One region of the Kyrpidia sp. genome, then DNA from elsewhere that is predicted to be linked to it. Evidence: riboswitches for the same ligand, from Rfam matches in the RefSeq annotation. Region 1 holds a riboswitch; each other region holds the start of a gene.

Region 1 (7,230 bases):
CCCGACCATCCGGATGATCTGCCGCATTCTCCCCACCGAGGAAAATATGCGCACCTGCACCGCCCTCGGCATTCCTCAGCGAAACATCGTGGCCATGCAGGGTCCGTACACCTCGACGCTCAATGCGGCCTTCTATGAACATTTCGGCGTGACCACCCTGGTCACCAAGGAGAGCGGCTCTGAAGGCAGCGTCATGGAAAAAATTCAACCCGCTCTGGACCGCGGCATTCATACTATCGTGATCTGCCGTCCGGGCATTCAATATGAGCACCTGTGCCACAGCGCCGGCGAAGTACTGGAAACACTGGACCGCCTGCTTTAGGGGGGCGGCCGTTTCCACTTCGCACCAACCGCTGGATCCCCTTGATCACCCGGCCGATCGCAGCCACAACGATCGAAAGGGACAGGGCGGATGCCCAGAAGCTCCTTTTGAGATCTCGCACCGCCTGAGCCTTCAACCGGGCGTCGTCCACATCATCTCCGTTTCCAGGGCGGTCTTCTCGGCATCTCGCCGATCATCGATTCTTCATCATATAAATCTCCCGATCGTGCTCGCCGATTTTGCGATCGTAAAAAGCCAAATCCGCTTTCGTAACCATGTTCGTTTCGACGTGTTGCAGCCGCTGATCGATACCGATGGTTCTGGCGTCGATCTCCAAAACGGCCTGGCGCATATGCGGAAATTCTTCCAAGATATGCTCGACATGTACGACCCGGCAGTCCACATCTCTCACCCGCTCTTCGACAGTGGACAACCGGCTCTCGACCACATCCAAGCGGCGTTCGACCGCGTCCAAGCGCTGCTCCACCGCATCCAAGCGCTGCTCCACCGCATCCAGGCGCTGTTCCACCGCGTCCAAACGCTGCTCCATCGCGTCCAGGCGCTGCTCGACCGCATCCAGGCGCTGTTCCACCGCGTCCAAACGCTGCTCCATCGCGTCCAGGCGCTGCTCGACTGCACCCAGGCGCTGTTCCACCGCATCCAAGCGCTGCTCCACCGCATCCAAGCGCTGGTCGATTCTATCAACTCGCGCTTCCATCCGGTCGAATCGCCCATGCAAACTCCGAACCTCTTGAAGAATGACCTCCAGAACCTCGTTGACGTGACGATCGTCCATCCGGCACCACTCCTCATCTGTGGGTGTCGGCCGCATCTTCCGCGTTCATCTGAGCTGCCACAAACAACATCGGCCTCCCCTTCCACTTCGACACCGAACCCGGAAACTCCTGTCCACCGGGAGGATACACCACCACCGCCAGATGGGGATCCCCGACCCCCGCGAGCTGTCGTTCCTGAATCCATGCGCTCGCATCGAAACTCACCCACTCCAAGACGGCGTGTTTCAACAACGCCGTCTCCCCCAGTTCCAGCCGGGCAAACTCCGGGCCCAGAATCTCCGGCCGTTCGGCCAACCTCCGGGCCCACCCCAGCACCCCCCCTTTGTCCAGGGTCGGCACCCACCAGGGGGACCGCGGACGAACCCGGCGTGTCAACAGATAATCGATTTTTAACAGATCCTCCGCCACCATGGGCCGCCTGAGACCCTTGTCGCGCAAAAAATCGCGCATGCGCAGAAACAGATCCTCGGGCTGATATCCCAACGTCCCGTACCCCTGCCGATCCCAGTAATCCCCCAGTTCCTGATACAAATCAAAGGCACTGGAAAACTCCCAGGCCCTCAGATACCGCAGGGTGTGATCCATCCAGTGCGAATTCCAATATTTGTCCACCATATCCTCGACCCGCTTGATCCGCCGGACGTCCTCGTAGGGCAACACGTCGTTGGCCAGCACCTCATAGGGGGGCTCGTCCATGTACACGTACCCGAACTCCGCCGCCCGAGCCCTGAGCCCCGTTCCCCGCAGTAGTTTGAGAAACCCGAGTTGCAGCTCGTCCGGTTCCAAGGCGTACACATCGTCGAAGGTTTTGCGGAACGACCGGTAATCTTCCCGGGGCAGCCCGGCGATCAAGTCCAAGTGCTGCACCACCCGACCGGACTCCCGCAACCGCCTCACCGTGCCGGCCAACCGATCGAACCGCTGAATCCGCCGAATCAGTCGGTTCGTCTCCTCGTTTGTCGACTGGACCCCGATCTCAAAACGAAACCGTCCGGGCGGCGCTTCCGCCGCCAAAAACTCCACGATCTCCGGGCGCAGGATATCTGCCGTGATTTCAAACTGAAACACCGTCCGCCCGGGGTACCGGGCCAAAAACTGAAACAACTCCAAGGCATAATCTTTTTTCAAATTGAACGTTCGGTCCACGAATTTAATTTGTGAAACGCCGTAATCGATCAACCGGGCCAAGTCTTCTTTGACCCGCTGCAATGAAAAATACCGCACCGCATCATCGATGGACGACAGGCAGAACTGGCAATGAAACGGACACCCCCGGGAAGCCTCGAAGTACACAATCCGATTGTCCAACTCCTCCAGGTGGCCCCGGTAAGGAGAGGGGATCGCGTCCAAAGGTTCAATCCAGCCCCGGCGAGGCGCAATCTTCACCCGGTCCCCCTCGCGGAAGGCCAGGCCAGCGATCTCGCCAAGATCGCCTCCGTCCCTCCAGGCCCGGAGCAACTCCATAAACGTTGCCTCCCCTTCTCCGATGACGATGGCGTCCACCTCCGGCCACTTTTCCATCCACTCCCAGGTGTCATAAGAGACCTCCGGTCCCCCTAACACCACCCGTGTAGCCGGAGACACTTTTTTCAAGAGGCGCACGATTTTCAGTGTTTCAACGACATTCCAAATATAACAGGAAAATCCGACGACCTCCGGGCGGTCGCCCACCACCTCGGACAAAACCCGCAACGGATCGTCCTTGATGGTGAACTCCCGGAGCAGTACGTCGAACTCCCCTTCCGCCGCGGCCCGAAGATAGCGAAGCGCCAAGGAAGAGTGAATGAATTTCGCGTTCAGCGCCGCGAGCAGGACCTTCACTCCGACCCCCCCTAGTGCGTAATGCCGGTTCCACTTTGCACCAGCCACTCTTTGACTTCTTCCGCCAACTGCCGCAGGCCTTCAAAATCTCCCGCCAACCCGTGCAGCCGTTCCTGAAAGGCCGTCGCCATCTCCACCTGTCCCGAGGATTCCAATTGTTCCAGATCCCTCAGAATCGAGGAAACCAAATTCGACTTCCTTTCAAACAGCCGCTGGGCCTGCTTGATTTCTTCGCGAATCTCGGACATCTCCCGATCTAGCTGAAACGCCGCCTCGGCGGCCGCCCGGAGGCGCTCCCGAACTTGGGTCGGCAGATTGCCTTTGTATTTATAGTTCAGGGAATGTTCGATGGTCGCCCAGAAGTTCATCGCCAAGGTTCGGACCTGAATTTCCGCGAGCAGCTTTTTTTCCCCTTCGGCCGTTTGGATGGGGTACCGAATAATGATATGGTAGCTGCGATAGCCGCTGTCCTTTTGGTGCCGAATATAATCGCGTTCCTCCACGATCTCCATGTCCCTGCCGTCCCGCTGGCGAATGAGCTGGACCACCCGATCAATGTCGTCGACAAACTGACACATGATGCGAATACCGGCGATATCGGGCACCTCTTCCACCCGTTCAAGGGGGATGCCCAACCGGGCCGCTTTATCGAGGATGCTGGAGACTTTCTTCAGCCGCCCGGTCACAAACTCGATGGGCGAATACTCTTCCTTTCGCTTGAGTTCATTCCGGATACTGCGAAACTTCACCTTGAGCTCTTCAACAGCCTGCTCATAGGGCAACAAAAACCGATCCCAGTCAATGGTGTGCACGCGCCTATTCACCACCCCAGGCCCCGTGGGCCGGAACTTTCGCGGACCAACGTCCTCCCTTTATCATACCGGAATTCCGGTTCGTCCTCCAAGGGATGAACACGCTGTTCAAGGACCCGCCAGGCTCGGCAATCCTACGGCTTGACCGATCAAAAACACGATGCCCACCACCACACTGTATACCGATGTACAGCCCGCCAAGACCACCCTCCAGCCCATCCGTCGCCCCGCCAGTCCGTACCCCATCATCGTCAACAGGGAAATCAAAAGATTGGCCACCAGCATGCCCGCCACGAACAGGAAAAATACCCCCAGGGCGGCCGTGCGCCCCCCGGCCTGCATCGCCGCAGCGAATACCATCAATTGGGTGGGCGTTTCGGCCCCGGCCCCGTGAATCACCCCGACGGTAAAGGCTCCACCCGCCCCCAACTCCGGGTCGGCGCCCCCGGAATCTTTGCGCCAGAGCCGTCTCCACCCCCGCCGCACCCCTTGGTACAACAGCATCCAGCGGCTCCGGACCGCAAGCTCATGCCGTCCCGTGAACAACATCACCAACACCCAGCCGCCCAGGGCGATCAACGTCGCCCCCACCACCGGTTCCATGACACGCCCCAGCCACCCCGGCACGTGAACGTCCGCGACGATGACCGGAATCCCGAGCAACAGAACCACCGTCCCATGGCCGAGGGCATACAACATCGCAAAAAAAAGACCCCGAAGCCGGTGGGTTCCTCCGGCAATCAAGTCCGTAATCGCCGCCACGTGATCCCAATCAATTCCATGCCGAAATCCGAGGACCAGCGCCAATCCGCCGAGGGCCACCACCGAGATCGTCATGACCGGCCACCCCGCTTCCGCCCGTCGAATCCGGCTCCAAACACAAAAATGCCCCCCGAGCGCCGCCCGGGAGTGTTCTCCATAGAAAACACCACGACCATGTTCGCGCCCCCCTATCCGCGTAGGTGTGCGGCCGGTTGTCGGACAGGGCAGGTCTCCTGGCTGAGGATCTTCACCTTTCCGCGTCTTCTCAGGCAACGTGCCCAATGACCCCTGCGGATCGCTCCCCATCACAGTGGCGGGACCGCGCCGGACTTGCACCGGACTTCCCTTTTCAGCGCCGATCAGGCGCACCCTGTCTTCCATCCATTGTCCGTCGTCCAAAGTATACTACAGTTCCGTCTTTAAGAAAAAGATCCCGAAACGGGAATCTACTCCTCCACAAACCCGGAGCCAATGCTTTGCAGCCGCTGAAGGGCCTCCGCCCAAAGCACCGGGCGCTCACAGGCATTTCCCCGACAGATGTACACCTGGGTCTCCCCACCCTTCGACCGGTGGCCACTCACCCGGGGCAACACCTCCGACACCCGATCCCCCTCCGCGCCATCCGGCCTCACCACCCACAGAGCCCGGGGGAGATACAGGCGCCGAACTTCTGCCGGCCAGCGGGCCGCGGCAAAAGAGCCCTGAGCCTGCGGTCCCCCGACGAAACCCTCCCCGCTGTCCCCCGCTTCATCGCGAACCGGTTCGGCCACCACGATCTCCTCGGAAGGCCCCACGGCGAAATCCCAGGCCGTCAAGAAAAACGTGTATCCGGCAGGATAACGGGACACCGCCCCGGCAAAAGCCCGAAGCTGGGCCTCCGCCCACCGCTCCCAGGCCGGATCCCCCGTCAGGCGGCCTAGCCACAGCAGGTCCAGGGCCAGGACGGAGTTTCCGGAAGGCAGGGCTCCGTCCTCCGCCGTCTTGGGCCGGGACCAAAGCGCCTCCGCATCCGACCCGGTCAGAAAACAGCCCCCCTCATTCTCATCCCAAAACAACGTCCGCACATCTTGCGCCAGCCGAATCGCCCGCCGCAGCCACGCCACATCTCCGCCGGCCTGGTACAACTCCAACAAACCCCAGATATAAAAGGCGTAGTCGTCCAAATAACCCAGGATCCCCGCTTCGCCATCCCGATACCTCGCCAACAGCCTGCCATCCCCCTGGCGCAAAGTCCGCCACAGCCACTCCGCCGCCCGCCGGGCGGATACCAGATAGTCCGCATCCCCGAGCACTCGAGCCCCCCGGGCCAAGGCCGCGATCATCAGCCCGTTCCAAGCGGTGAGAATTTTATCGTCTTTATGAGGGTGTACCCGACGATCCCGCACCGAGCGCAGAATCTCCAGCCCCCGGCGGACCTTCCCATCAATCTCTTCGGGAGTCATTCCCAGTTCCCGGGCCAGCAAATCGACATCCGTATCGATCTCATTCAACACCGATCGGCCGCCTTCAAAATTCCCCTCCTCCGTCACACCAAAGTACCGGCAGAGAACCTCACCATCCTCCGGCCCCACCGCTTCTGTGATCTCCTGGGGCGTCCAGACGTAAAATTTTCCTTCCTCCCCTTCTGAATCCGCATCTTCCGCCGAGTAAAATCCACCCCCGGGATCGGTCATCTCCCGGCGCACGTAAGTAACTATCTCCCGGGCTGTCTGCGCCCATCGCTGGTCGCCCAACGCTTGGTACGCTTCGAGATAGGTCAGAACAAGAAGGGCATTATCGTACAGCATCTTCTCAAAATGCGGGATGAGCCAACGCCGGTCGGTGGAATACCGGGCAAATCCAAAGCCGACGTGATCCCAGATCCCCCCTCGGCGCATCCCCTCGAGGGTTCCCTGCACCATATCGAAAGCCTCCCGCCGCCCGCTGCGCACCCCGTACCGCAACAAAAACAAAAGATCGTGGGGCCGGGGGAATTTCGGGGCTTGGCCAAACCCGCCAAAGGTGTGGTCATAGCTGGCTAAAAGCTGCTCGAAGGCCCGGGTGAGCGTTCCCGCATCCACCTCTCCCTGAGCGGCCCGTCCAAGAGCTTCCCCGATCTGTCCGGTGAGATGCCTCCCGGCGTCTTTGACGCGGTCCGCCCCCTTTTCCCACAACTGCGCCACCCGGGTCAACAGTTCCATCAGCCCCGGGCGGCCATATCGACTCCGCTTGGGAAAATAAGTTCCGGCGTAAAAGGGTTCTTTTTCCGGTGTTAAGAACACGGTGAGCGGCCAACCTCCTTGCCCGGTCAGGGCCTGGCACGCGGCCATGTACAGATGGTCGACGTCCGGCCGCTCCTCCCGGTCCACTTTAATCGCCACAAAATGGCGGTTCAGAAGTTCCGCCACCTCGGGATCTTCAAAGGATTCCCGTTCCATGACGTGACACCAATGACAGGTGCTGTATCCGATCGACAAGAAAATAGGCTTATTTTCCTGCTTGGCCTTCTCAAAAGCCTCCTCGGACCAAGGGAACCAGTCCACTGGGTTATACGCGTGCTGGAGCAGATATGGCGATTTTTCCCTGGCCAAGCGGTTGGGTTTATTAGTTGTTGTCATGGGGAACACCCCTTATTTTTGTACAGGATCAAAGACCCTTGATGAGGAAAGGATCCGGGTTGCGGCGGCAATCCCCGCCACTATGAGAAAAGACCCCCGAAAGGCGCCAATCATAGCAC
Region 2 (11,143 bases), on a different contig from region 1:
CCTCCCACAACTGGCGATCCCTCAGGGGAAAGGCCCGCCAGAGATTTGCCGGGAGATCTTGCCACGCCACTTTTTGATACGCAAAACCGAAAGCACCGGCCAGTTGTTCCATGTTTGGGCCAGGCAGTTCCACATAGGCCGTGCGCCCGTAGGCCTTTCGCTGATTATCCCTGACGGAGCCGTAAGCCCGGTTGTTGAAAACCACCACCAGTAGGGGAACGTCTTCCTGAACGGCGGTGGCCAACTCCGGGAGCGTGAACATCAAACTCCCGTCCCCGGTGAGCGCTACCGCCTGCCCCGCGCCGCCCAGCGCCGCCCCTATTGCCACGGGTACGGCGAAGCCCAGGGAGCAATACTGCATCGGGTACAGAAACCCGCCCGGGTTTAACACAGGCAGATACCGGGCCATGGCGATACCCACCAGACAACTGTCTACGGCCAGCAGGGCGTCGATAGGGAGGGCGTGGCGCACGGCCCGAAGCCACAGATCAAACTCCGGGACCACTCGCTCCGCCTCTGCGGCGGCCGCGGTCCGGGCCAGATGGGCGCGGTGAGCTTGGGTGCCGTCCCTGGCCGCCGCTTCCTCCCAGGGCAAGTCTTCGAGCAGGCTCCGGAGCACGGCATCGAGTGGACCCGCCACCACCGCGGACAGCGCGGCATCCGGTCGCACTGCCCGGGGATCGGGGGTAATCAGCACCGTTTCCGCTCCGGGCCTTTGCTCCCGGTGCCAGTCCCGCAGGGACCATCGGGTGCCGATGGCCAGGAGCCCATCGCAGCCGGCAAGAAGTTTCTCAACTCCTGGCGTCCAAGTGGTACCCGCGAACCACGGATCACTTCCGGAGATGACCCCCTTTGCCGCAACGGTGGTCAAAGCCGGTACCCCCCACCGGCTGACCAATTCCCGACAGAGCGGGGCAACGGCTGCGGCCTCGGGACCCACCACCACCGCCGGGCGCTTCCAAGAGCGGACTTTCCCTTCCAGAAGTCCCAGCCAAGGGGACGGGTTCCCGTCGCCCGCGAAGTAGACGGGCCAGGGAAAGGAAGGCTCTCCTGCGCGATTGTCACGGGACAGCGGATCGTCCGGTCCGGCACTCCCCGTTTCAGACGGAACATCGGGCTCAGGCGAGACACCGGCCCGAGGTACACCGGTCTCCCCGGCTGGCGGGGCGATTTCGGAGACCTCCGCGTCGAGCAAGTCATAAGGAATATCGATATACAGCGGCGCAGCACGCCCGACAAATCGCGTGTCGAGGACCTCTTGCATCATTCGGGCGGCCTCCTCGGGACGGGGCACCGTGAGGGAGAACTTCACTAACCCTTCGACCAGAGCACTCTGGTCGGGCAACTCGTGAAGAGCTCCCCGGCCTTGCCCCACGTCTCGGGAGCGCGGCAAAGTGGCCACGACGATCATCCCCGAAGAGCCCCCCTCGGCTTCGGCAATGCCGGTCAACGCATTGGTCAGCCCGGGGCCCGTGATCGGGAGCACCAGGGCGTATTTACCAGTGGTCCGATAGTACCCGTCTGCCATGTACGCCGCGCCCAGTTCGTGCCGGGCGATTACCGTGCGGATCCTCCCATCCCTTTTCAGTGCATCGAAGAGCGCCATGTTGTGGACACCGGGAATCCCGAAGGCGATCTCGATTCCCGCCGCAGCCCATTGTTCGACCCATAGATCCGCAACCCGCATCGGCCATCCCTCTCTTCTATCTATTCATCTATCGCTCCTGCACCACAATCCTCCCCGGCCACCGCCGGCCCACCTTGGCCAAATTCAGCAGGCCGATCAGTTCCCCCGGTCGACAGGGCTCCGGCCGTTCGACACATCCCGCCCAGGCTGCCAAGCGCCCGATCACCGCCTCCGGCTTCACCCCGCTACGGCGCAACTCCCGCAAGGCCAGCGCCCCGTGCCGCTTGGAAAGACGCCGGCCCGCCGAGTCCACCAGCAGGGGGACATGGGCGTACCGGGGCACTGGAAGGCCCAGGGTCTCGAACAGATCCCGCTGGATCGGGGTGGCGGTCAACAGGTCATCACCCCGCAGCACGTCGGTGATCTGCATTTCCCCGTCATCCACCACCACCGCCAGCATATACCCAAACGTTCCATCCCGCCGGCGAAGGATGGGATCCCAATTTCCCTCGCCCCTCTCCCAGCTCTGATGTCCGCGGCAGCCATCCTCCCACTCATCCCGGCTCCGCCGGACCCGGTACCGCCAATGGGGCCGCTCCCCCTCCGCCACGAGGCGCCGTCGCTCTCTCTCTGGGCGCTCCGCACACCGGCCCGGACATCCTTTAAGGGGGCCGTGGGGCGCCAGGGCTGCCCCCCGCTCCGCTTCCCGGACGCGACTGCGGGTGCAAAAACAGGGGTACACCTCTCCTCGTTCCCGCAGCGCCCGAAACGCAGCTTCATACCGATCCACCCGCTCGCTCTGCCGATAAGGAGCATAGAGCCCCCCAACTCCGAAACCCTCATCCGGATCGAGTCCCAGCCACGTGAGATCCTCCCTCAACGCCTCCGCGTACACATCCCGGCTGCGATCGGGATCCAAATCCTCCACCCGCAGAACCCAACTCCCGCCGGACCCGCGAACCTGCAGCCAACTGAGCAGGGCCACCCAGGCGTGGCCCAGGTGCAGAAAACCTGTCGGACTCGGGGCAAACCGGCCCCGGATCCCCTTAGCCATCACCGCGCTCATCTCCACCAACGGACAAATAGGATGTTACATTTTGTCGAATTCGTATGTCACTTATATCAAGATCCGGGAAAAGTATTGCGCCCCAATCCCCACCTCGGTACAATAAGAACAACATTTGGTTCCGGGAAAGGATGCGCTATGAAAACGGATACGCTGGAAAAGAATCTCCTTCGCCTGGTCCAAGGTCCGGGGGCACAACACCAGCTTGCCGTGCCCCAACTGATCGAGGCAGCCCTGCGAAATGGGGAGGCCGTCCTCACCGCTTCCGGCGCCTTGGCGGCGACCACCGGGAAATATACCGGGCGTTCCCCCAAAGACAAGTTTATCGTAAGAGAGCCCGGCAGTGAAACCCATATCCACTGGGGCACTGTCAACCAGCCCTTCGATCGCGACCGTTTTGAGGAGCTGGTCGATCGGGTGACCGATTATTTGACTGACAAAAACCGGTATGTGTTCGACGGATTCGCGGGCGCGGACCCGCGCTACCGCCTGCCCATTCGGGTAATCACCGAGCGGGCGTGGCACAACCTGTTCGCCCACCAACTGTTTATTCGCCCTTCCAACGAGGAACTCAGTGGACATCAACCGGAGTTCACCGTAATTTCCGCTCCGGGCTTTCAAGCGGTACCCGAGCGGGACGGCACTCGCTCCGAGGCGGCAATCATCATCAGTTTTGAACACCGCCTGGTCCTCATCTGTGGCACCGAGTACGCCGGCGAGATCAAAAAGTCGATTTTTAGCGTGATGAATTATCTTTTGCCCCGCCGGGGCGTCCTGTCCATGCACTGTTCGGCCAACGTCGGTCAAGAAGGGGACACGGCGCTCTTTTTTGGCCTTTCGGGCACGGGGAAAACCACCTTGTCCGCCGATCCGGAGAGAGAGTTGATCGGAGACGACGAACACGGCTGGTCCGAGGACGGCGTGTTCAACATCGAGGGCGGTTGTTACGCCAAATGCATCGACTTGTCCAGGGAGTTGGAGCCCCAGATCTGGGGAGCGATCCGGTACGGTGCAGTGTTGGAGAACGTGGTCCTCGATCCCGCCACCCGGGAGGAGTTGTACGACCGGCGGGATCTCACCGAGAACACCCGGGCCGCGTATCCGGTGCACCATATCGCCAACGCCCGGATCCCGGGTACCGCAGGTCACCCGCAAACGGTGATCTTCCTCACCGCCGACGCCTACGGGGTTCTGCCCCCCATCTCCCGGTTGAACCGGGAACAGGCGATGTTTCATTTCTTATCCGGCTACACGAGCAAATTGGCCGGGACCGAACGCGGAGTCACCGAACCGGAAGCCACCTTCTCCACCTGTTTCGGCGCCCCCTTCCTGCCCCTGCGCCCCTCGGTGTACGCCGAGATGTTGGGGCAGAAAATCGACCGGCACGGGGTGCGGGTGTTCTTAGTCAACACCGGTTGGACCGGCGGTCCTTACGGGGTGGGATCCCGGATGAAGCTAGCCTACACCCGGGCAATGGTGCGCGCGGCGCTTTCGGGCGCCTTGGACCGGGTGGAATACGTCCAGGAACCCTATTTCGGCCTGTCGGTGCCCAAGACCTGTCCGGATGTGCCCTCGGAGATTCTGTTGCCCAAAAACACGTGGGCAGACCCCGAGGCCTATGACGCGAAAGCCCGGGAGTTGGCACGGCATTTCCGGGAGAACATCCGCAAGATGGATGGGGTACCGGCCGCCGTACTGGCCGCCGCACCTCCTATACAATAGGGGGATTTTCCCCGGGGGCATTTTGCACGTGCTTGTGCATCGTTGTACAAAAACGCGCCGCACCCTCTTGATGAAGGCCGCGGCGCATTTTTTCCATTAGAAATGATCGCCCACTCATCTTTCCGGAGGTCTCCGATACCCGGGGATTCCGGGATCTGCATCACCCCATTTTTGACCTGAATCGGCTGGGCGCCCTATCACCCCTTACCCAAATGATGCGCCCGGTTACCCTGATTCCCGGGGCGCATCCGTTTGACACCGATTTGAAGGCATGGCGGCGGGTGCACCTCACCCCCGCTTAAACCGGATGCTCCTCGCTTTTTCGTTGGTCCGTTCCCACACCCACCCCTGGGCTTCCCAGTCAGCGATAGTTTGTCGAATCGCTTCCTCAGACCACTGATCGGCAGGCAAATACACCACCTTGCCGCGAATGTGGTTGGTCCAAATATACCCCCCGACAAAAAGGATCGTCAGGCCGAGAAAAACAGATAGAAGAATCAAGAATTGCATGACATTCGTTCCTTTCTATTGCCGCCGGGCATCGCGTCCGGTGTTGTCGCCCATTGTGCGCCACCTCGTCCGCCTGCACTGCTCCACCCCTGGACACCCAAAGCGCTCCAGGGCGGGGCCGGCAGCAGGATCTGAGGCACCCCCGCATCCGGGTGGCGCAAGACCCGGGGTCGAATGCCGTACACCGACTCGATGTGATCTTCGGTCAGCACCTCCGCCGGCGATCCATAGGCCTCGGTGCTCCCGGCCCTCAACAACAAAGTCCTGTGTGCGTAGAGTGCAGCGAGATTGAGATCGTGAAGCACGAGAATCACCGCCGGCCTCCTGCCTTCCCTTCCCCGCCCCGCCGTGCCCCCGCATACGAGGTTCAGAATCTGCATTTGGTGGCCAATGTCGAGGAAAGTGGTGGGCTCGTCCAAGATGAGCACGTCGGGCTCCTGGGCCAACACCATCGCCAGAGCCACGATCTGCCGTTGGCCGCCACTCAGATGGTTCACGGTCACCCCGGCGAGATCATTCAGCCCGGTTTCCCACAAAATTCGTTCAACCACCTGCCGGTCGTGGTTTGTTTCGCCGCGCCACGGCCTCAAGTGCGGATGGCGCCCCATCATGACCGTATCGTACACCGAAAACCCGCCGGCCACCAGGGGGGTCTGGGGCAATACCGCCATCCGCCGGGCCAACTGCCTTCTGGAATACGACGATACCGGCACTCCGTCCAGACTCACCCGGCCGCGATCCGGGGGCTCTATCCCCGTCACCAGGCGGACCAAGGTGCTCTTGCCCGCCCCATTCGGCCCGATTATCGCCAGGACCGTCCCCGGGGTCACGGAAAACGAAACATCCCGGAGAACCTCCCGGTCTCCGTATGATTTACAAAGCCCGATCGCTTCTAATCTCGCCCCGTCCATCTCGCGCCCCCTTCTCCGCACCCCAATTCGTCGACCCGGCCGACCCCTCGCTACCGCCCCTGCCGGTGAAGCAGATACGCAAAAAATGGCGCCCCGCAAAAAGCGGTGATCGCCCCGATGGGGATCTCTTGCCCGGGAACCAAGGTGCGGGCGGCGTTATCCGCCCAGAGTAAAAACACGCCGCCCCCCAGGGCAGACAGCGGCAGCAAGGTACGGTGGTCCGGTCCAGCCAGGATGCGAAGCACATGAGGGACCACCAAGCCGACAAACCCGATGATCCCGGCTACGGACACCGCTGCCGCCGTCATGAGGGAGGACGCCCCCAAAATCACCAGCCGGGCAGCCCCCACGTCCACCCCGAGATGTGCCGCTTCCTCTTCACCCAGGGTCAGGACATTCAGGTTCCGCGCTTCCCACCAAACCATCGTCAACCCCAGGACAGTGGCGGGAACCAAACTCCAGATCAGCCGGGGATCCCGATTGGCCAGGCTTCCCAACAGCCATAGCATCACATTGGGCAGTCGGTTTGATGCGGCCACCATCAACACGGTGAGGATGGCTCCAAAAAACGATTGGACCACTACCCCGGCGAGAATCAGCGTATTGTTCCGGGAACCCGGCCCCCGGATCGAGCCCAGCCAAAACACCGCCGCCAACCCGACAAGGCCGCCGACAAAAGCCAGCCCCGGGACGGCGAACAAGCCGTACAGGCCCACCTGTCCCCCGAACAGAATACCCGCCACCGCCCCCAGGGCCGCCCCGGAAGACACGCCGAGGATAAAAGGGTCCGCCAGGGGGTTGCGTAACACCCCTTGATAAGCCGCGCCCGCGGCCCCGAGAGCCGCCCCGACCAAAAGGGCCAGAACCGCCCGGGGGAAGCGGATCTCCCATACCACCGCCTGAACCCAGCCCCCGGCAGCCTCCGGGGCTTTGGCACCCGGTCCCGCCAGTATCGCCCGCCAGAGGCTGTCCAGATCCGTGGCGGTCGGTCCGATGGCCACACTGGCGGCCAGGGACACGGCGACGGCGGCCAACCAGACCCCGACCCACATCCATGACCGACGACGATCTTTTCTCATGGCTGCGGCTCAGGGTTGGAACAACTGCGGATAGAAGAGCTTGGCCAGGGTTTCCGCTCCGTCGACGATCCGGGGGCCCGGGCGACTCACCAAGTCCGAGTCGACGGAATACACCCGGTTATTGCGCACGGCATCCACGACTTGCCATCCGGGCCGCTGTTTCGGCTTGTCCACGGCATCCGGCACGTAATATCCGTAGGTCACCACGATCACCTGGGGATTCTTTTGCATCAGCATTTCGGCGTTCATCGGCTGCCACCCGTTTAGATCCGACGCCACGTTGATGCCTCCGGCCAGACGGATCAGCTCGTCCATAAACGTGTGGCTCCCCGCCGTATATAATTGGTTCGGATCGGCCTCCACGTAGACCCTCACCCGTTTGTCCGGTGGGATTTGCGACACTTTGGCCGCAATGGCCGAAGCTTTGGCCTTCATTTGATTGACCAAGGCCGCGGCCTGGGATGTACGGTTCGTGATCTCGCCCAGTGCCTGGATAGTCTGATAGACCGCCTCCAGACTTTGAGGGTCGTACATCACGGCGGTCAGCCCAGCGTTTCTCACCGTCTGAACAATGCTCTCATTGTGAGAACCGAGCACCACCAGGTCGGGGTGAAGGGCCACCAGCCGCTCGATGGGCGGGTTCAATCCGTCCAGGACCGCTTCCACCTTTTTTTGAACCCCCGGAGGATAGTTGTCCCACGTCGTGACGCCCACCACCCTCCGATCCAGACCCAGGGCAAACAGGATCTCCGTATGACTGGGGATCAAAGAGACGATCCGCCGGGGTTCCCGGGCAATGGTCACCGATGTCCCGCTGTCATCTTTGATCGTGAGCGGATAGTGGGTGACTGCCGGCGGACTCGCCCCTCCTTGGGGCGACGCGGAAGGAGCCGCCCCAGTTCCGCAGGAAGAAAGAATCAAGATCACCGCGAAAAGAACGAGGACCGTCCAGAACTTTCGCTTCCCATCCATTCGGACCATGTCCGAGCCTCCCTCATCTCCGAATGTGCCTTCTCCTCCGGGGGAGGGGCCGGGGAAAGGCTGTCTCCGAAGCAGGGCCGGGATATGCCCGGCCGGGCTCTTGACTGATTCCCGAAGCCCAAAAAGAAAACCCGGCTTTCGCCGGGGCGATACTGTTCGGGCGGCAGGGTCTTCACGTCCTTCCCCTCGCCGCCTCCCCCCGGCCTTTCCGCGAAGGCCCCTCGGGAGTTCGACCGGGTAGGTCTCCTGGCTTCCGGGTCTTCGCGCGCTTTCGCCTTCCCCGCGATGGGCGAGTGGCATCTTGAAAACGCACTCTCCGGTTACAGTGGCGGGACCGCCCGGGATTCTCACCCGGTTCCCCGTTACGCCCCGAAGGGCACCCGGCCTGTCTCCGTTGCACAATACATGAATCCGCATCCCCAGTATAACGACTCCCGCCTTGCCCGGCAAGCTGGCCTCCTTCTCAAACGACCGTTTGGATGATATACTCAACCTGTCCCCGAAGCCTCGGAGAGCAATCCCATTCACACGAAAGGAGACACGGCACCATGCATCCATTCACCCGCGAGCATGATGAACTGCGCAGTGCCATTCGGCAATTCCTGCAGAAAGAGATCGCCCCCCATGTCGACGAGTGGGAGCGGGCGGAGCAGGTGCCCCGGACCGTGCTGCGCAAGATGGGCGAACTCGGCTATTTTGGCTTGAATATTGCGGAAGAGTATGGAGGAAGTGGGGAAAATCCCTTGGCGGAAGCAGTGCTGCATGAAGAACTCGGCCGGCTCAACGCCTCGGGATTCGCCAATACCGTGGGCGTCCACATCGGCATCGCCATGCGCCCGGTCTATCGCTTCGGCACCGAAGAACAAAAACAAGCCTATGTGGTCCCCGGGGTTCAAGGAGAAAAAATCGGGGCCTTGGCCATCACCGAACCCGGGGCGGGATCGGACGTGGCGGCCATCAGCACCCGGGCGGTGCGGGAAGGCGACAGTTACGTCCTTTCCGGAAACAAAATTTTTATCACCAACGGGGTCTATGCGGATTTTTACGTGGTGGCGGCAAAAACCGATCCCCAGGCAGGGCATCGGGGTGTGACCTTATTTATCGTCGAGCGGGATGACGCAGGATTTCACGTGCAGCGCAAGTTAGAAAAAGTAGGAAACCACGCTTCGGATACGGCAGAACTCTTTTTCGATGAGTGCCGAATTCCTGCACACCGCAAGCTCGGGGAGGAAAATAAAGGATTTTATCTGGTGATGCACAATTTTCAATGGGAAAGGCTGATGATCGCCCTGCAAACCCTGGGGACCGCCCAGGCGGCCTTAGATATGGCTGTGGAGTACGCGAAAACCCGTCAGCAGTTCGGCGGTCCCCTCACCCAGTTCCAGGTCATTCGCCACCGGTTGGTCGACATGGCGGTGGAGGTGGAAAAGGCGCGCCAGTTGACCTATCACGCCCTGGACCTGTTCGCCCAAGGGGTGGATGCAGTGGCTGAAACCTCCATGGCCAAGCTCACCGCCACGGAAACGGCCTGCAAAGTGGCGGATGAAGCGCTGCAGATTCACGGCGGATATGGGTACGTCAACGAATATCCGATCCAGCGGGCTTGGCGGGACATGCGCGTAACCCGGATCTACGGCGGAACGAGCGAAATCATGAAAGAGATTATCGCCAAGCGAATGGGGCTTCTCCCCTAAAAGCAGCGGAGAGGGGGATGTGACCAGACCCTCAACGGTGGTCACGGATCCCCCGGATCTGCCCCTCGCCCCCTGCTGTATACTTGAATCTTCTCGGTCAGCCGGGTGTTGCGCAACACCGGCCGAGTGTTGCGCACCGCCAGGCCCAGGGCCCGGGGCATGCCGATCAACCCACAGAGTTTCTTCGCCCGGGTGATCCCCGTATAGAGGAGATTTCGGTACAAGAGGATGTAGTGGCTCGTGGTCATGGGGATCAGCACCACGGGATATTCGCCGCCCTGGCTTTTGTGAATCGTAATCGCATAGGCGTGGCGCAACTGATCCCACTCATCCCGTTCGTATTCGTGCAGGGCGTCGCCGAATCGAATCAGCAACACGCCTTCCTCGGGATCCACGTCTTCGATCACGCCGATTTCGCCGTTAAACACCTCTTTCTCATAATCGTTGCGCATCTGTATCACTTTGTCGCCCACCCGCCAGGCCCGCTCGCCTTTGCGACCGAAGGGGATTTCCTTTTTGCCCATCTGCCGGGGGTTCATCAGCTGCTGCAGTCGAATGTTCAACGCCTCGGTGCCAAGCTCCCCCTTTTTAGTGGGACTCAGCACCTGGATGTCGGCAGGCGAGTAGCCCTCAGCCAGGAGATTTTGCACCGCCTGCTCCAGACGAACGGCGATGGCCGCATTCGTTTCAGCCGTCGTGGCCCCGGATACCTCGACAAACCAAAAGTCCCCGCCCTGGCGGGGCAACTCCCCTTGGAGCACCCGGTGGGCATTGACCACGATGTTGCTCTCCCTGGCCTGTCGGAAAATCACATCGAGCCGGACGCTCGGTACTCCGGCCTGAATCAGGTCGTGCAACACATGCCCCGGACCCACCGACGGCAATTGGTCCACATCCCCGACCAGAATCACCCCGGCGTCCCCGGCGGCCCGGACCAATTTGTCCGCCAACAGGATATCCATCATGGACGTCTCATCGACGATAATCAGGTCATAGGGGAGGGGATTCTCCTCGTCAAACTGAGCGATTCCCTCCACCCGCATGCCCAGGAGACGGTGCACTGTAGCAGCCGAAAATCCCGAGACTTCTTCCAGCCTTCGGGCGGCCCGGCCCGTGGGCGCCGCCATGCCCACCTTGGTCTGGGGATTCAATTGTTGCCGGCACCAGAGGATCGCCCGAACCGTCGTGGTCTTCCCGGTTCCCGGCCCTCCGGTCAGAATCAACAGCGGACTGGCCATGGCGGTTCGAACCGCTTCCCGCTGGGTGAACGACAGGGTCACCCCGGACTCCCGCTCATAAGACTGGATCAAATCATCCAGCCCGGCTGAATGCAGAGCGGCCACCCGGAGCCGATCCGCCGCCCACCGGGCCACCTGTTCCTCGGCTTCCCACAAAGACGCCAGATAGACCCGATCCTCTTCTTGCCGGATCTGCCCCTCCCGCGCCAAGGTCCCGGCGGCTTCCTCGAACTGATCGGCCTCCCACGGATCCCCGTCTATGCCGGCCAGCATCTCCGCCGTCTTCGCCAGCCAAAAGGCCCGGTCTAACCAACA
Region 3 (11,143 bases), on a different contig from region 1:
CCTCCCATACATGACCGATCACAACTTGTCGATCCGGGTTCTGAAAGACGATCCCGACCTTGGCTCGCAGTCGAGCAAGCTCTTTGCGGGCGTACCGAACCTCCTGCCCCCGAAAAAGGATTCGGCCGCGAAACGGGCGCAAAATCCCGTTCAAATGCAGGAATAACGTCGATTTTCCCGCACCGTTGGAACCAAGAAAAGCGACTTTTTTTCCGCGTTCAATACCTAGGGATACGCCCTGCAGAGCTTGGGTTCCATCTTCATAGTTATACTCGACGCCTTCTAATGCGAAGGTCGGCTTATCCATGCAACCGCCTCCCCACAAGCCAAGCCGCAACCGCCAGACCCACCACGGCCGCGCCCATCCAGGCGGCGGTTTTGAGACACACCGCCCATGGAGGCGGCAGGACGGTCAGTCGCCCGCGGTACCCCCGCGAGATCAGTGCTCGGTACAGATCCTCCACCTCCAGTCGGCTCTTGACGGCCAACGCCGCCCCCAGACGACCAAGGGAAGACAAGCTCCGGCTCCATGACCGATACCCCAGCCGAGAGGACTGAGCCACATACGTTTGTTGAGCCATTTCCATGAGAATAAACAAATAGCGATACATGAGATGCATCACTTCCAAGAGAATCTCGGGCACGTTCACCCGGCGCAACATGTCCACGAGATCCGGCACCGGCGTGGTAAGCGCCAGGACGTACATCGAAGAGGTTACGGCCAGCGCCCTGACCCACACGGTCACCGCCGTCCGAACCCCTTCTCCGTTCACTCCAATCCACCAGCCGGGGATTCCATCCATCGAGCAAACAAGGGGAAGTCCTGAAGGCTGTACTTGAACCAAGAGCGGGATCGCACCAAGCGACAAAAACGACAACGGCAGCGCCATGAAGCGAAGGAACGCCCGTATGGGGATCCCGGCCCCGTATCTCAGGAAAAGTCCCGCGATCACAGGTATAATCGCCGCTACCGGCGTTGGAAAGACAAACGCACTTCCTCCCAAAGCCGCGGCAAAAACTGTTTTTTGCAGCGGATGGAGCCTGCGCCACCGGTTGGCATGGGCCCATCGATCAACCGGACTCATGGCGATCCCTTCTGCGGGCATGAAGATAGCCAATGGAATAGCCGACAACCCCGGCACCCAAGGCTGCCTGGAGGGAAAACAGCAAACTCTCGATCTCACTGCCCGGGGGTTCCCATAAAGGGGAAAACCAGGGCCGGTAGTTCGGATCCAGTTGGTGTACCATCTCCTTCCCTTGATCATCCGATCCTTGGAACTCCGCTGTTCTGAGAGTCAATAACGGCAATGCCGCTAAAGCGACCGCCAATAAACCGAGAAATCCATTTTTCCCCCAACGCCGATGATGGTTATGCCTCATGGTGCGCCTCCTCAGCCAGGTTCATCGCTCGGCTCAGAACCTCGGGATTGTATTTCATCACCCAGTTCACCATGATAACCGTGAGCAGCCCTTCGCTGACGGCGAGCGGAACCTGGGTGACGGCAAAAATCGATGCGAATTTCCAAAATGATGCCGCTACTCCCCCGATAGGGGCGGGAAACGCTAAAGCCAACTGGAACGACGTCGTGACATATGTCGATAAGTCACCCAAAGCGGCGGCAAGAAATACAGCTACTCCTCGCCCGAATCCATATTTATGGACCACACGGAATACAAGATAGGACACTGTGGGCCCGACAACGGCCATGGAGAACGTGTTGGCGCCAAGGGTCGTGATCCCGCCATGGGCCAGGAGCAACGCCTGAAACAATAGGATGATGCAACCGACGACACTCATCGCCATAGGACCGAACAAAACAGCCCCCAGACCCACTCCGGTCGGATGTGAACTGCTTCCTGTGACCGATGGGAGTTTGAGAGCCGACAGCACAAAAGCAAAGGCCGCCGAAAGCGCCAATACAAGCTTCATCTTCAGATTGTCTCCGGCTTGTTTTTGTAAAGAACGAGTCCCGAGGATTAAAGCGGGCAGACATAGCACCGCCCAAAAAAGACACCAACCCAAGGGAAGATAGCCTTCCATAATGTGCATGGCATAAGCTTGGCGCGGGAGCCAAAAGGCCATAAACAGAACCAGAATAACCCACCTGACCATCTTCACTCCCCCAAATCTTCGACCGTCTTGTTTTCTTCAGGACATAGCAAAACCCCTTAACCACGAACATGTTAAGGGGTTTTCAAACATCCGGACCATTCATCACCGCTCAAAGACCTGCTTTTCTGTGCTCCGGCCAGTCCTGCGAAATCCCGCATCAAGCAGAGGACACCAGGCAAAGAACGGTGCGATCGCCTCACAGTGAACCACCCCCTATACCTCGTAGGGTAGAGTTCTTTTGGAAACGGGCCGGTATCCTGGCTTCGATTCATCACTGCCCTACGCCTTCCCAGTTTCCCAGTGGCGCCATGTAAGGCAGTTCCTCGTTACAGTGGCGGGACCGCGCGGGACTTGCACCCGACTTCCCGTTTTCCCGAGCCAGCGCTCTTTCCGAACAATGGCCTCGGGCACCCGTTCCAGGTATGAAATTGTTAAGAAAAGAACGATCTCTCACGCTCCAACACTGCAACTGTACAGATACGTCACCCGCCCACCAAGCCGGGTTTCGTTGAAAACAGTTTACTGACGATTGTATGGTCTGTCAAGCATGCGTCACATGATCCTTTTTTCGCAGTACTATGACCCACAAACATTACACAATCTTCAGATTTATAACGTTTCTATCTTTACACGCCGGGTCTATCATAGGACATGTCCGGTAATTGCCGGGCGTTGGAAGAATCAACAAAACAAGGAGGAGAGGCGCATGAAGGAGCGGAGGATTGCACGAAAAAGGTGGGTGGCGGGTGCAGCCATGGCTGCGCTCATGTTAGGGACCGGCTTAGCACCGGGATCCGCATGGGCCCGGGAGGCCGGGCCTCAATCAAATGGCACCGCGGTCACCTCCTACGACTGGGTCGTGACCCCCGCTGGGAAGCAGGTCACCCTGGGAGATTTCCCGATGGGTGGCGCCCTCAGCCCAGACGGTCGATACCTGGTGGTCTCGAACGACGGGCAAGGCACCCAGTCCCTTCAAGTCATTGATCTCAAACAGCAAAAGGTCATTCAGACCATACCCTACAAGTCTCCGGAAGCCCTCTATCTCGGCGTGGCTTTTAGCCCGGACGGAAAGACGCTGTACGCCTCGGCAGGCGGTAACAACAAGATCCGCGTGTTCCAGCTTCGCGACGGCCAACTGTCCGAGCAATCCCCCATTGTGCTCATCGGTCTAACCCCGGGGCCCAAGGCCAATAACCAAAAGGGAAATGCGTATCCCGCGGGACTGACCGTTTCGGCAGACGGCGGCTTCTTGTATGTCGTCAATAACCTGTATAATACCGTGGTCAAAATCGACACCTCCACGGGCAAGGTGGTGGCCCAGGGGAACGTCGGCCAATACCCGTACACCTCTCTTCTCTCCCAAGACGGAAAAACCCTTTACGTCACCAACTGGGGCGAAGACACGGTGACCGCTCTGGATCCGGACACCCTACAGACCCAGGCCACCATCAAGGTCGGTCTTCACCCGAATGCCCTGGCCCTGAACCCCCGCACCGGCGCGATCTATGTGGCCAACTCGGACAGTGATACCCTCTCGGTGATCGACCCTTCCCGGCAAAAGGTCGTTCAGACCATTTCCCTCGCTCCCTATCGAGGCGCCCTGCCCGGAAGCCAACCGGATGCCCTCACCGTGAGCCCGGATGGCCGCACCCTCTACGTGGCCAATGCCGGCAACAACGACATCGCCGTCGTCGATCTCGGCAAAGGGTCCCCCACCGCCCGGGCTGATGTCAAAGGCCTCATCCCCACCGGTTGGTACCCCACTGGAGTATACACAACGGACAGGGGAAAGCAGATCCTGGTCATTAACGCCAAGGGCCTCGGGGCCGGACCCAACACTCAAGGGCAGTATATCGGGAATATGATAAGCGGCACTCTTTCCATCATTGACGCCCCGAACCCAGGCGAACTCCTGCGTTACACCGAGCAAGTGAAGCGCAACAATCAACCCGCTTATGGGCCTGGGTCCAACGGGCGCCCTGGTGACGGCCGGACGGACCGGTTTCCCATCCCCCGATTCCTCGGCCAGAATTCCCCGATTAAGCACGTGATCTATGTCATCAAAGAAAATCGCACCTACGACCAGGTGTTCGGCGACATGGGCAAAGGCAACAGTGACCCGTCCCTGACCGAATTCGGCAAGGACATCACCCCGAATCTTCACAAGTTGGCCAACCAGTTCGTGCTCCTCGACAACACCTACACCGACGCCGAGGTCAGCGCAGACGGGCACAACTGGTCCACCGCCGCCGAAGCCAATGATTACGTAGAGAAAAACTGGCTGGCCAACTACAGCGGCCGGAACCGGGGATATGATTTCGAGGGCACAAACCCCGCGACCTACCCACAAAATGGATTCATCTGGAATGACGCGACAAAGTCCGGAGTGTCGTTCCGGGACTATGGGGAGTTCGTGGAGAAAGACCCCAAGACTGGCAAATGGGTTCCCACCGACCCCAGCATCGGGCAAAACTATGATCCCGATTATCCTGGTTGGGATTTGAACATCTCTGACCTGACCCGCTTTGACAAGTGGAATGAGGAATTTCAACAATACGTGAAAAATGGAAATCTGCCTCAGTTCGAGATCGTTCGATTGCCGAACGACCACACCATGGGCACCAAACCTGGAGCCCTCACACCCCAGGCCTATGTGGCCCAGAATGACTACGCCCTCGGAAAACTCGTCCATACGGTGAGCCATTCTCCCTATTGGAAAAACACGGCCATTTTCGTGATCGAGGACGATTCCCAGGACGGCTTGGACCACGTGGACGCCCACCGGACCGAAGCGCTGGTGATCAGCCCGTATACCCAACGGGGCGGCGCCGTGGATAGCACTTTTTACGATACGGCCTCCATGTTGAAGACCATAGAACTGATTCTCGGCATGAAGCCGATGACCCAGTACGACGCCGCGGCCCTGCCGATGATCAACGCCTTCACCACCCATCCGGATTTTGCGCCCTACGACGCCGTGCCCCCGACCTATCCCCTCGACGCCCGCAACGGCCACAATGCCCCCATGGCCATGGTGTCCGAACAGATGGACTGGAGCCAGGAAGACGTGGCCTCGCCCAAGAAATTGGATGAAGTCCTATGGGCAGCGACTCATCCGGGACAACCGTACCCGAAAAAAAGCGAGGCGGACGGTAGCCCCAATGCGGCCAACGGCAGCGCCGGTGTTGCCGAAGCAGCCGATTAATCCCTCCGGATAAAGGTTGAGGGCCGTCCTTTCCACCGGAGGCCCTCCCTTTCTTCTCTCATCATTTCTACGAACAGTTCGTCACCCCGAACCGTCGCGCCGTTGTCCCCTCCCTTCCGAAGCCACCCGAGTGCCCGGTTCTTTGCGAATCAACTCGGCAAAAGCAGCCGCCAAACCGCCGGCCCCGTATCGGGTGCGGAAAGATTCTACCGCGCCCGAGCTGATCACCCGTCCCCGATTCAGAAAAATCACCTCATCGGCCACCTGTTCGGCCACATCGAGCTGGTGCGTCGAGAACACCACCGACCTCCCGCTCTTTTTGACCCCGACGAGGAGCTCTGCCAGGGTGTCCACCCAATACGGATCCAGGCCATTGGTCGGCTCGTCCAGCACCAAGATGGGAGGCTCCGCCAGGATCGCTTGGGCGAAGAGCAGTCGCTGCTGCATGCCCTTAGAAAAGTGGCCAACCCGCTTGTCCCGCTCCGCCCCAAGTCCGACGATTTCCAAAACATCCCGGGCTCTTTTCTGGTCCAGCCCTTTGAGCCCCGCGAAAAAAGCAATGGTCTCCCAGGCGGTCAAACCCGGGGAGAAGGAAAAATCATCCGGCATGTAGCCGATCTGTTCGACATAAGCTCGGGTCCGCCGACCCGTTTCAATCCCATTGACTCGAATAACCCCGCTCGTCGGCCGCAGGAGGCCCACCGTCATGCGCAGGATCGTACTTTTGCCAGCACCGTTTCCGCCCGCAAGGGCCAACACCCGTCCGGGCGGAAGCCGAAAGCTGAAAGGATGGACCACCATATTGCCGCGGATCGTTTTTGAGATCTTTTCCCACTCCAGGCCCATCTCACCCACGGCGTCGCCCCCTCTCCCAGACCCACACAGCGAGCGTTTGAAAAACCGCCAGCCACAGCAATCCGAATCCCGCCATCACCACCGGTCCCCAAGGCCCCGACGCCCCTTCCACCAACTGGACATAGGCCGGACCGAGGATCGATCCGGCCCCGAGCTGGATGACGGTGAACAGACGGACCAATTCGGCAGGATTACAGAACGTGAGCAAGGTCAACATCGGTTTTACGGCGCTATGGGGCATGAGATTTAACGAGGCAATGAGAAGGGTTGGCCAGGCGAGCACCGTCACAAACCACACCCCGACCCCCATGGTCAGCGCCTGCCAGCGATTGGCCGCCAGGGCCCCGATCATGAGGGCAATCCCGAGGTACAACAACAGGATGGCCGCTGAAAAACCCAGGAACAGAGCCAGATCCGCCAGGGTCACCCCCTGCCCCAGCCAGGCCCCGACCAGACCGAACAGCCCGAACCCCGCAGCCAATATCGACGCCAAAACGGCGACCAAGCCTACAAATTTCCCCGCCATGTACGCCCTGGAAGACAGAGTATAAGTCGAAAGCAGATCCCGGGTGCCGTCCTCCTTTTCGGCCGTCACGGAAAAAGCACCTAAGAGCAGCGTCATCATCGGCAGCAGATAGAGGATCAGGTTCATCATCGTCGCCGTGGCATGGGTATACGCCGGCAGCCCGGCTGCCCGGTTCGACTGGATCAAAACCAGAGCCAGGCTAAACACGCTGAAGAGAGCGAGAAATGAGTATGCCCAGGGATTCCGGTACCCCAGCTTCATTTCCCGCTTGGCAATGATCCATACAGCGCTCACTTGGGTTAGTGCCCCATTCCCGCGCCGCTCATATTACCTCCGTTCATGCTGCCGCCGCTCATGTTGCCCTGCATCTGTTCTTTCAGTTTTTTCATCATTTCCATGTTGCGGGCCCAGTTATGGCTCCCCAACTGATCCGCCGTAAACAGGTTCCCGCCCGGGTACTGTTTCAGGAAGTTTTCCGCATCGGCCTTATTCTGGAAGGAAACGACATTATAGGCCATGGGGGTCACGATATTCGGGTCGTAGACATAAGTGGCATCTTCGAATTTGAGCCATTGACTGCTGTTGTAATCCCGGACAAATCGCTGCGCAACCTGAGAAGTGCCATTTTGCTGGGTCCACTTGTTCATGCAGCCGAGGTCGTCAAATTTTAGCGCCTGTCCATCGGTAAGAATGATCTCCGTGGCAAAATGATCATCTTTGACTGTCATGTGGCAGACGGCACACTTGTCCACGGCGGGGTCGATGGCCGCCGGTTGGGCGGCTTGTTTCCCGCAGCCCGCGAGGGCAAGACTGAGGGCGGCGGTCGCTGCCAGCATCCCGATCATCCGTTTGATTTTCATGCTTTCACACCCCTGGTCGATGGTGTAAGAATGGATAAAGTCCCAGTCCGAGAAGGAAAAACGACACAAGCGGAACGGTTTTGTCCATCGGCGGTGCCGACGCGGTTGCGGTGTCCGGTGGCTTCATCAAGGGAGCCGTGTCCGTGAGCCAGCGCCTGGTATCACCGGCAAACAACTGCTCCAACACGAAGGTCCCCGGTGCCTGGAAAAAGATCTGGTAAGCTGGAACGGCCCGGGTGAGCGCTAACAGGAAAGGAGAAGCCTGGTAAGGAAGGTCAGACCGCCCATCTCCGTCCGCATCGACTCCCTGCAGGTCATCCCAGTAATTGCCCACCATGCGATTGTCCCGACTGGAGATCGCCTGGGCCTGAACGACATTTCCGATCCACAAATTGCCATTAAAATCGTTGTCACGGGACGCTGTCATATAGAGTCCCAAGAAATTTTGCGCAATCGTATTGTCGACAAAACGATTCTGGCTGGCCTGATCCACATAAAACCCGATGCGGTTGCCGATGACGTGGTTCTCGGCAATCAGGCAGTGGTGAGAATCATACACCAGAATCCCTTGGGCCTGTACATTGGCGGCTTGTTTCTCGATGTGATTGCCGATGACCCGGCTGCCGTCGTCCCCCATGACCATGACCCCGGTGATATTTCGCGCGAAGCGATTGCCCGAGATTTCACTCTCACCGGTGAACATGAGGTGCACCGCGTAGTGAGAATCCTGAACGACATTATTGAGCACCTGGTTTCGGCGGCTGGTATCGAGATACACCCCGTCCTGGACCTTGGCGATTCGACAGTTCTCCACCCAGTTGTCGTTGGAATTCCACAGTTCAATGCCGTTCCCGACGGTGAACACCGTCCCGCCGGATCGCCCGACCCCCGTTCCCTGGATATGCACCCCCCGGATCTTGTTGCCATCGGCACCCTGGAGCCGGATTCCTATGCTTCCGGTGGATATCGTCAGGTCGGACAATACGTTGTTGTCGCCGCGAACCTCCAGCGTGGCGTGCTTCGGACGACTGAGTTTGTCTTCTAGCTGCACCCCCTGGACGTTCGCTCCGCTGGTTTGCACCAAGAGCAGCGGCCGGTCTTCCGAACCCCCACCCCCGTTTGCGATTCGCACCCCCGGACCTCCAAGGAGGGTCATGGGCTTTACCAGGGTGATGGGACCGGTATACGTTCCCGGGGCGATCTTCACCGTGGATCCGGGCGGTGCCCGGTCGATCACGGCCTGAAGACCGCCGGATGCTGCTTCGGCGTGCACCGGCACGCTCCCCACCAACAGGCCGAACATCACCAGCCAAGCCCGCCATGGGATGGCAACTCTTTTCCGACCAATCAGCTACACCTCCTTCCTTCTATGCGGCAAACCCGCCGTGCCCGACCCGGACTTCACCCCGCCTTCACCGTAACGCATCACGCAACATTTGCCCGTAGCCCTTTCAGGCTATTTATGTGACAGAGTTTTGAACCCACCGCAAGTTACCGGGCTTTAGCCCGAGTAAAAAGCCGGGGACAGGCTGGCGGTATGCGGCATATTCAAGAGCGACGGCACGCAGGTGGCCACACGGTTTATCCGTGGCGGCAACCATCTAAACGGCCGCAGGAAGCGTCTTTTGGGGATGATCGCGACAAAGCGCAGTCTCACCGGTGTTTTGAATCCGGATGAGCAAGACAACCGGTCGCTTTGGAACAAGATCCGGAACATGGACCTCTACGAAGCCCACCGGATCTCCCGGAGGATCGTCGAATTCGCCCAGGAACACGGTGCAAGCATCATCGTTTTTGAGCACTTGGGCAGGTTCAGACCCGTGAAAGGCAATTATAGCAAGCGGGCCAACGTGAAACGGGCGTACTGGCTTCGCGGCAAGATCTTCCACAACACGAAATACAAAGCCTGGGAGTACGGCATGATCACCAGCCGGGTTAACCCAAAGGACACGAGCAGGAAATGCGCAGGTTGCAATTCATGGGTAGCCCGATATGGCGAAAACGATCCGCCGGAAGGATACCGGCCGGGCGCTCCGCTGTTCGCCCGTCCGGTTTGCGGGAGCAAGGGGAACGCCGACCTGAACGGCGTGAGGAATATCGCGAAAAAGTTTCTTGCAAGATATGCAGCTTAAAGCCTTTGCCGAAAGGTGAAGGTGGTCTGGTTTCCCATGAGCAGTCAATCCAAAACGGGGATCAGGCCGGGCCCGGCACCACCCGGTGTATCCGTCGTCCACTACGCCCTCAATGCGGTAGCGGCCACGCCGCAAGTACTGCGAGCGGCGACTAGACACGGGTGCCCAAAGAAGCCGTGGGGATTCATCTCCGGCAGAGTGTCACAAAAGGGTGGCAGTACTCCGAAGTGGGCCAGAAAAACGTCAGCCCATCGGAACTTGGGATTGCCGCCGAATGGTTTCCGGGTTTTCCTGTTCATGCGTGGCTCTGTCCGGACCGTCAGTTTTTCCAGCGCCCTTGTGCCGGAATTCCTGTCCCACCCGGGCAGTTTGTCGAGATTGTCATGTATCACGTCCAGGTAAAACCCCAAGACGGCCCGGTAGATTTCTTCTGTCCGGCGGATCATCTCCGGAGAGCCGGTGATAAATCTTCTCATACGCTGTTTGGTTGAAATTATATTTTTGAGCACGGGCATTTTCTTCACCTTTGGGCGAGCCATTCCCGCCAGGACCCCACTGGAATCTCCGGATACCCCCGGGAATCCAACCAAACGTATACCCACCCGGACCGCTCCTCCCGGGCGTCCCGGACCCACACCCGCTCATAATCGTTTGCTTGACCCGGGCCCCGGTATTCTTCCAGGTCATCCATGGCCCGAAGCCCTTCCGGCGTCACCTCGAACCACTCGCCTTCCACTTCCCCTGCCGCCTCGTCCAACACCATCGCCGGGTACGCCCCCACGTCGTACAACCGCCCCCGCACCCGGCCCGGGCGAACGCTGAGCAGGTGGGGAGCGACCACCCCGTGATTTGCCTGCCCCACCAAAAGCGTTCCATACACAAACACGCGAACCATCGGTCCCTTCTCACCTTTCCCCGTCGACATACCACCTGAATACCCCTCGTTGCGCCCTTTGCAGATCGCCATTCACCCACTCCGGATCATCCCTGTACCGCTGGGAGCGCCAGGGATCCCCGAGCATGTGGTATCCGCGCTCCTCCCAATATCCCGGCACATCCTCCGCCAAAAACTCGAGTCCCCGCACCCATTTGGCCGATTTCCAGAAATATAAATGGGGCACCACCAGGCGCAGGGGCCAGCCGTGTTTTGGAGTCAGGGATTTTCCATTATGGGAATGGGCCAAAAGGACCCCCTCTTTGAGCAACTCCTCCAGGGGCAAATTCGTGGTCCACCCCCCGTAGGCGTGCACCAGCACGTACCGGGCATCGGGCAGGAGGTTCACCCGCCGAAGGACCTCCCGAAAAGCCACGCCCTCAAACAGGTTGTCGTATTTGGACCACGTGGTCACACAATGAATGTCGCACCGGTACGAAGTCTGGGGCAGGGCCATGAATTCCGAATAGGTGAATTGAACCGGCTGCTCCACCCGGCCAAACAGTTCAAGCCTCCAG

What was found. A riboswitch is a leader RNA that binds a small molecule or an ion and turns the genes downstream of it on or off. The one in region 1 is predicted to bind cobalamin.
Region 2: linked by a shared signal. The riboswitch ahead of K6T64_RS01575 (ABC transporter substrate-binding protein) and the one ahead of K6T64_RS10135 (HoxN/HupN/NixA family nickel/cobalt transporter) in region 1 are both predicted to bind cobalamin.
Region 3: linked by a shared signal. The riboswitch ahead of K6T64_RS08090 (energy-coupling factor ABC transporter permease) and the one ahead of K6T64_RS10135 (HoxN/HupN/NixA family nickel/cobalt transporter) in region 1 are both predicted to bind cobalamin.

Annotation. Positions count from the first base shown of each region.
Region 1 is NZ_JAILZZ010000025.1:33,145-40,374, forward strand. Features, by position in the region: gene cobK (precorrin-6A reductase) at 1-322, shown strand, start outside; gene K6T64_RS10120 (tropomyosin) at 516-1,118, opposite strand; gene K6T64_RS10125 (B12-binding domain-containing radical SAM protein) at 1,132-2,940, opposite strand; gene yjbM (GTP diphosphokinase) at 2,952-3,767, opposite strand; gene K6T64_RS10135 (HoxN/HupN/NixA family nickel/cobalt transporter) at 3,861-4,589, opposite strand; cobalamin riboswitch at 4,721-4,902, opposite strand; gene K6T64_RS10140 (thioredoxin domain-containing protein) at 4,961-7,111, opposite strand.
Region 2 is NZ_JAILZZ010000002.1:13,567-24,709, reverse strand. Features, by position in the region: gene K6T64_RS01605 (thiamine pyrophosphate-binding protein) at 1-1,687, opposite strand, end outside; gene gluQRS (tRNA glutamyl-Q(34) synthetase GluQRS) at 1,716-2,681, opposite strand; gene pckA (phosphoenolpyruvate carboxykinase (ATP)) at 2,832-4,415, shown strand; gene K6T64_RS01590 (hypothetical protein) at 4,704-4,925, opposite strand; gene K6T64_RS01585 (ABC transporter ATP-binding protein) at 4,913-5,836, opposite strand; gene K6T64_RS01580 (FecCD family ABC transporter permease) at 5,887-6,915, opposite strand; gene K6T64_RS01575 (ABC transporter substrate-binding protein) at 6,925-7,896, opposite strand; cobalamin riboswitch at 8,116-8,295, opposite strand; gene K6T64_RS01570 (acyl-CoA dehydrogenase family protein) at 8,445-9,590, shown strand; gene recD2 (SF1B family DNA helicase RecD2) at 9,632-11,143, opposite strand, start outside.
Region 3 is NZ_JAILZZ010000016.1:41,619-52,761, reverse strand. Features, by position in the region: gene K6T64_RS08105 (energy-coupling factor ABC transporter ATP-binding protein) at 1-307, opposite strand, end outside; gene cbiQ (cobalt ECF transporter T component CbiQ) at 300-1,085, opposite strand; gene K6T64_RS08095 (energy-coupling factor ABC transporter substrate-binding protein) at 1,072-1,380, opposite strand; gene K6T64_RS08090 (energy-coupling factor ABC transporter permease) at 1,370-2,113, opposite strand; cobalamin riboswitch at 2,344-2,543, opposite strand; gene K6T64_RS08085 (bifunctional YncE family protein/alkaline phosphatase family protein) at 2,820-5,318, shown strand; gene K6T64_RS08080 (ABC transporter ATP-binding protein) at 5,400-6,164, opposite strand; gene K6T64_RS08075 (ABC transporter permease) at 6,166-6,993, opposite strand; gene K6T64_RS08070 (nitrous oxide reductase accessory protein NosL) at 6,999-7,559, opposite strand; gene K6T64_RS08065 (right-handed parallel beta-helix repeat-containing protein) at 7,564-8,862, opposite strand; gene K6T64_RS08060 (zinc ribbon domain-containing protein) at 9,128-9,691, shown strand; gene K6T64_RS08055 (gamma-glutamylcyclotransferase family protein) at 10,212-10,586, opposite strand; gene K6T64_RS08050 (sulfite oxidase-like oxidoreductase) at 10,597-11,143, opposite strand, start outside.